3 regions of the Humidesulfovibrio idahonensis genome follow, and region 2 is predicted to be linked to each of the others. Evidence: predicted binding sites of a transcription regulator. Region 2 holds the regulator's gene; each other region holds the start of a gene.
The links. The regulator sigma-54, encoded in region 2, starts transcription at its own class of promoters, with help from an activator protein. The targets are predictions, from matches to a motif close to CTGGCACGGNNNNTGCTT.
Positions count from the first base shown of each region.

Region 1: the regulator sigma-54 is predicted to act here: its motif matches at 1,033-1,050, upstream of ACYQ4W_RS10395 (OmpA/MotB family protein).
Region 3: the regulator sigma-54 is predicted to act here: its motif matches at 839-856, upstream of flgF (flagellar basal-body rod protein FlgF).

Region 1 covers NZ_BAAHYE010000003.1:895,178-897,441, forward strand. Annotated here, with positions in the region: gene ACYQ4W_RS10390 (motility protein A) at 1-238, opposite strand, end outside; gene ACYQ4W_RS10395 (OmpA/MotB family protein) at 249-968, opposite strand; gene ACYQ4W_RS10400 (Maf family protein) at 1,253-1,921, shown strand; gene ACYQ4W_RS10405 (class I SAM-dependent methyltransferase) at 1,918-2,264, shown strand, end outside.
Region 2 covers NZ_BAAHYE010000002.1:1,185,432-1,187,695, reverse strand. Annotated here, with positions in the region: gene lptB (LPS export ABC transporter ATP-binding protein) at 1-140, shown strand, start outside; gene rpoN (RNA polymerase factor sigma-54) at 421-1,866, shown strand; gene hpf (ribosome hibernation-promoting factor, HPF/YfiA family) at 1,906-2,264, shown strand, end outside.
Region 3 covers NZ_BAAHYE010000003.1:44,406-46,669, forward strand. Annotated here, with positions in the region: gene flgG (flagellar basal-body rod protein FlgG) at 1-2, opposite strand, end outside; gene flgF (flagellar basal-body rod protein FlgF) at 33-812, opposite strand; tRNA gene ACYQ4W_RS07010 (tRNA-Gly) at 1,000-1,074, shown strand; gene ACYQ4W_RS07015 (ribosome maturation factor RimP) at 1,184-1,669, shown strand; gene nusA (transcription termination factor NusA) at 1,824-2,264, shown strand, end outside.

The DNA.
Region 1 (2,264 bases), on a different contig from region 2:
GAATGCGCACGATGTCGTCCGGGGTGGGCTGGCGCTCGGCGTACACGCTTCTGGCCACGAGAAAGGCCGTGCGGATGCGCTCGAAGGGATAGCTCATGAACAGCGCGGTGAACAGCCCGGCTGCCACGATGAGGAAGGCCGCGAGGTTCCAATACACCGCGAGCCCGCCGCTGATCCAGAACCCGCCCACGAAGATGGCGGTGCACAACAGCACGCCCAGCATGTTCTTCTTGCTCATTTCAGCCTCCCTAAATATCTGTCAAGACGAGCACTTCGACCCGCCGGTTACGCTTGTCCGCATCTTCCGCCGTGGCCGGGGCCTCCGGCTGGAAGCTGCCGCGCCCGGTGACGAGAAAGCGCCTGGCGTCCAGGTGCGCGGTATGGATGAAGTATTCGGCCACGCTGGCCGCGCGCTTGGCCGAGAGGGAGAGCCCTTCCTCCGGCGTTTTGGTTTCGTCCTCCGCGCAGTGGCCCACCACCAGCACGGCGCCGGTGCTCACGCGCAGAATCTCGGCGATGCGGTCCAGGTACTTGTCGCCGGTGTTGACCAGATGGTCGCCGCCGGGGGTGAAGAACAGATCGCCGCGCAGAAACACGCGCACCTGGCGGTCGGTCTCGCGCACCACGGAAATGCCGAGGTTGTCGGACTGATAGTAGGTCTGATTGACCGGGGTGCCGTTGACGTTCTTGAATTTCTGGCCGCCCTGCACCACGGGATCGTTCAGCTGCCCCAAAAAGGCCTGCATGGGGTCGGTGGGGGCCTTGGTCTCCTGCGTCGGCGGCGAGGCAGGCGGCACCGGCACGGGCTTGTCCTTGCCGCCGGTGTAGATGAACAGCACAGCGAACACGATGAACATGATCATCATCAGGTCCGACCAGGGCACGGACCATTCGGCGAAGTTGCCGCCGCCGGCCAGCACCCGCGAGTTGTCTTCCCGCAGGAGCCCGTATCTGTCTCGATTGCCCATGCCGTTCTCCGTTTCCCTTGGCTCGTTCGCCCGCCGGACCATCCGGGGCCTTCCGCCCTGGCTTAAGCAATTACCCTGCCAACCGCGCAAGAGCTTGATATGACGGCGGCAAGTTACGGCCCAAAATTCGTGGCGACAAAAGCCCGACACCTCCCCGGCGCGGAAGAATCTGCCGCTACGCAGCCCCGTGCGGCAAACCCCGTAGCGATAAAAAGTACAGCAGGAACGCAGGCATGGGGCGCAGGTGCATTGACTCCGCCGCGAAATGACGGCACAAACCGCCCATGACCAACGCCTTCACCCCCCCCGCAGGCCCTGGCGCCTACCAGACCTTGTCCGCCCTGGTGCTGGGCTCCAGCTCCCCGCGCCGCCGGGAGCTTTTGGGCTCCCTGGGCCTTGATTTCGAAGTGTGCCCCAGCAACGCCGCGGAGCCGCCGCCGCTGCCCGGCGAGGCCCCGGACGCCTACGCCCGGCGCATGGCGCGGCAAAAGACCCTGGATGTCGTGGCCCTCTACCCCACCTGCGCCGTGCTCGGCGCGGACACCATCGTGGTGCTGCCCGGCGAAAACGGCGCGGACGCGCTGGTGCTGGGCAAGCCGGAAAACGAGGCCGACGCCGTGCGCATGCTGACCCTGCTCTCCGGCCGCGCGCACCAGGTCATCACCGGGTGCTGCCTGGCCGTGCCGGGGCATGCCGAGCCCGACTGCTTCGCCGTGACCACGGACGTGACCATGCGCAAAAGCACGCCGCAGGAGCTGGCCGCCTACGCCGCCACGGGCGAATGCGCGGACAAGGCCGGAGCCTACGCCATACAGAGTCTGGGCGCGTTTCTTGTGGAGCGGGTGGACGGCTCGTACACCAACGTCGTCGGCCTGCCGGTGACGCAATGCGCACAGCTGCTGCTGGCCCACGGCATCATCACCGCCCGCACTGCCGCCGGAGGCAAGCCATGACCGACGCATTTTCCGCCAGGGCGGCAGAGTGGGACGCCAACCCCGTGCGCGCCGCCCTGGGCAAAGCATTCTACGGCCAGGTGCAGGAGGCCCTCTCCACCTACGAGACAGGCCCCCTGGCGGGCAAGACCGTGCTGGACTTCGGCTGCGGCACAGGCACCCTCGGCCTGCGTCTGGCCCAGGACCATGCGGCGCGGCTCATTTTCGCCGACGCCTCCCCGGCCATGCTCGACGTTTTGCGCGGCAAGCTGGCCGGGCTGAACCTGCCGGAAGCGCAGGTGGTCGAGACCGGCAAGGGCTCCCTGCCCCTGCCCGCCGCCACTGTGGACCTGGCCGTCAGCCT
Region 2 (2,264 bases):
ATGTTCGTGAAACATTGAATATTTGCGACCGCGCCTATCTGGTGTACGAGGGCATGGTCATCCTTGACGGCAGCCCCACAGAAATCGTGCAGAGCAGCAAAGCCCGCAAACTCTACCTGGGCGAGTCCTTCAGTCTCTGATCCTTGGAAATCCTGTTTGAATCACGCCGGTTATAAGGGCCTTGCCCCATCCTGCCGTGCCGAACTTCAGTTTTGTGGATTTACACAAGAGCAGAAGGTTGGTACACTTTTTTCATGTCTTTCCCCCGCTCTGGAATTGTGCGTATATTTGCAGGGTTATCAGAAAAATCTTGCACAGGCCTTCTGCCTGTGGCACCCTGAACACGCAAAAGCCCGCATGGGGTAAGTAAAATTTCGGCGTCCTGTACGCCTGTTCCGATGGAGGCAGCAGTTATCGACTATGGGTCTTGAGCTTCGCCAACAACTCAAGCTGACGCAGCAGCTGGTCATGACGCCACAGCTGCAGCAGGCCATCAAGCTTTTGCAGCTCTCTCGGCTGGAGCTTGTGGAGACCATTCAGCAAGAGCTGATGGAAAATCCGTTTTTGGAGGAGCTTGATCCGGATGTGGTTGATACCGCGCCCTCCACAGATACTCTAGACGATTACGAGCATGCCCACACCGACTCTGAAAGCCGCGCCGAGGAAGACCTCATGCGCACGGCGGACTGGGAAAACTACCTGGGCGAATTTTCGAGCGTCACCAAGCAGGCCATGGGCCGCGACCTCGAAGTGCCGGAGGAGGGCCTCTCCTTCGAAGCCCGCCTGACCTCAAAGCCCAATCTGGACGGCCACCTCTCGTGGCAGATGCGCTTGTCGAACTTCTCCGACCGTGACCTCTCCATCGGCGAAATCATCATCGGCAACCTCGATTCGCGCGGGTATCTTCAGGCCACGGCCGAGGAGATCTGCGAGCAGCTGCCCGGTGTGCAGCCCGCCGATGTCGAAACGGTCATCCGGCGCATCCAGCGGCTCGATCCTGTTGGCGTGGCCGCGCGCAGCGTGCAGGAATGCCTGCTGGTGCAGATCGAAGTCCTGAAGTACGACCGCGACCCCATCCTGGTTTCCCTGGTGCGCGACCACCTGGAGGACCTGGAGAAGCATCGCTACAAGCCCCTCACCAAGAAGTTCCGCATCAGCATGGAGGACCTGAAGGAGTATCTGGACGTCATCCAGACCCTTGAGCCCATGCCCGGCGCGCATTTCTCCTCCAACGACCCACAGTTCGTGAGCCCGGACGTCTTCGTCTACAAGCACGGCCAGGACTTTGTCATCGTGCTCAACGAAGACGGCTTCCCCAGGCTGCAGCTCAACAGTTTTTATGTGGATAATTTGAAGGCCAAGACCTCGACGGAAAAGGATTATTTTCAAGACAAGGTGCGCAGCGCGGAGTGGCTGATGAAGAGCCTTTACCAGCGGCAGCGGACCTTGTACAAGGTGATGGAGAGCATCGTTCGGTTTCAGCGCGACTTTTTCGAGTTTGGCGTCACCAAGCTCAAACCGCTGATCCTGAAAGAGGTTGCGGAGGACATCGGCATGCACGAGTCCACGGTGAGCCGCATCACCACGAGCAAGTATGTCGCAACGCCGCACGGCATTTATGAGCTGAAGTTCTTTTTCAACAGCGCCCTAGACCTTGACGACGGCACCCAGGTCGGTTCCGAATCCGTCAAGGCGCTCATTAAACAACTGATAAACGAGGAGAACCCCAAAAGACCACTCAGCGATGAACAGATAGGCGAGATCCTCAAGCAGAAATTGGAGGTGAACATCGCGCGGCGCACGGTAGCCAAATACCGCACCGCGATGAACATCGAATCCTCCTCCAAGCGCAAGCAGGTCTTCTAAACAGGCGTCGCCCGCCATCAAGCATCACGGAGGTATTGCATGAACATTTCTTTCGCCTTCAAGAATTTCGAGCCCTCTGACCACTTGAAGGAATATGCCTCTTCCCGCTTTGAGAAGATGGGCAAGTTCATTGGCGATACCGTTGAGACGGAGCTGCAGATCAGCCTTTCCGTGGAGAAGTTCCGCCACAAGGCCGATGTTGTCCTGCTCTCGGACAACCTGCACATCTCCGCCTACGAAGAATCCGAGGACATGTACTCCACCATCGACCAGGTGCTGGACAAGCTGGAGGCGCAGCTGAAGCGCATGCGCGAGCGCCACAAGGAGCGCCGCCGCGGCGGCACTCCCCGGGCAGCCCGCATGGATGTCATCAGCTTTAGCGAAGAGCCCGGCGGCCG
Region 3 (2,264 bases), on a different contig from region 2:
ATATGGCGTTATCCTCCTGCGTAAAGCCGGGCCTAGCTGACCTGGCCGACCTTGTTGATGACGAGAGACTCCATGCCGTCCGTGGTGGTCATGATCTTTTGATTGATCTCGAAGGCACGCTGGGCTTCCATCATGTTCACCATTTCGGAGACGATCTCCACGTTGGACTTTTCCAAATAGCCCTGCTGCACGCTGACCCCCTCGGCGGGGATCTCGGTGGCGCGGCTGCCCTTTCTCAGTTTGAACAGGTTCTTGCCCTGCTTTTCCAGCGACTTCGGGTCGGACACATTGACGATGTCGAGGGTGCCGATGTCGTCGCCGTCGGCGGTGATGCGCCCGTTGGAGTCGATGCTGATCTTGTTGTCGCGGGGCAGCGTCAGGGCGCTGCCGCCTCCCAGCACCTCGTAGCCCTGCTCGGTTATCAGCCTGCCGTCGCTGGCGAGCTGAAAGCTGCCGCTGCGCGTGAGCATGTCGCCCTCGGGCGTGCGGACCTTGAGATAGCCGTCGCCCACAAGGGCGACATCCAGGGGGTTGCCCGTGGCCTGCATGGAGCCCTGGCTCTGGTCGGAGTACTGGCCGCTCAAACGCGGGCGGGCCTGTACGTAAGCTCGGGGCCAAATTTCATCGGCACGCAGGTTCTGACGGTCGTCCGTCAAATAATCCGTCGCCAGGCGCTGGAAGGTGTCTTGGAAGGCGTACGCGTCCTTTTTGAAGCCCGTAGTGTTCACATTCGCCAAATTGTTGGTGATTGTGTTGAGGCGAACCTCATTGGACATGGCTCCGAAGAGCGCGCTGTACATACTTTCGCGCATGGAATCCTCCTGGTCTGCGGCCACTGATGCAAAGAGCGCGCCAGGATTTTTCGTCCATCCGATCCAAGCGGGCCGCACCTGGTGCAGGATGGCGCGGCATGCCCGCGAAGGCTTGTAAATATTCTGCTAGCCAAAGATTGGTTTTTCGTTGACAAGGTACTAAGGCCCGACTAGATAGGCCGTGCGGGCGGGTGTAGCTCAATGGTAGAGTACGAGCTTCCCAAGCTCGGTGTTGCGGGTTCGATCCCCGTCACCCGCTCCAAGGCCTCAAGGATTCGACCGCCTGTACCTCGCCGGTTCCCGAGATATGGTGGGCCTTTTGGTCCACTTTTTTGTTTGTATTGGAACCGCTAGCTAAAGACGGTTTGTAAATGACGCGCTCACCCCTGTTAGAACGGCTTACCGGGATCATCACCCCGGCACTGGAACCTTTGGGCGTCACGCTCTGGGGCGTTGAATTCGCCTCGGCTGGCAGCCGCATGGTTGTGCGCGTGTATATCGACGCCGAAAACGGCGTCAGCATCGACTCCTGCACGAGAGTGAGCCGGGCCCTTGGCGCTGTGTTTGAAGCCGAGGACGCCCTGCCCGGCGCTTACGTGCTTGAGGTCTCCTCCCCGGGGTTGGAACGCCGCTTCTTCTCCGCCGCGCAAATGGCCGCTTTTGTGGGCCGCGTGGTGGATTTGCGGCTGTACGAGCCCCAGGACGGACGCAGACACCTGCGCGGAGAGCTCAAGGCCGTCGAGGGCGGCGACATCAGCGTGGACGAGGCCGGCGTGGTGACACGCGTGGCCTTTGAACGTTTGAAGGGCGCGCACCTAGTGCATGAATTTCCCGAGGTTGGACTGGCGGCCAAATAGCCGCGCACCAGCCGCCGGAGACACACGTTTTTTGGACGGGCCGCAGACGGCCCCGTAAGGCAGGCCGCACAAAACGGCCCCAATTGGTAATTAGGACGCAGAATCTCGCGCCGGACAACGCCCACGCGGCACCGGCGGCACCGGAGGGAGCGCCATGAGTTCAGAGCTGAAGAAAGCAATCGACCAGATCAGCAAGGATCGCGGCATCGACCGCGACCTGCTTATCGACACCCTGGAAGAGGCCGTGCGGTCCTCCGTGGCCCGCAAGTACGGCGAGCAGATGGACATCGAGGTGAATTTCAACGAGGAACTGGGCGAGATTCAGGTCTACCAGTTCAAGGTCGTGGTCAGCGAGATCAACGACCCCGTGAGCGAGATTCTGCTGGATGAAGCTCGCGAGCACGACCCGAACATCTCCCTCGACGACGAAATGGGCTTCAAGGTCAACATCGAGGACCTGGGCCGCATCGCCGCGCAGAGCGCCAAGCAGGTCATCATCCAGCGCATGCGCGACGCCGAGCAGGAGATCATCTTCGAGGAATACCGCGACCGCAAGGGCGAGATCGTCTCCGGCATCGTGCAGCGCCGCGACCGC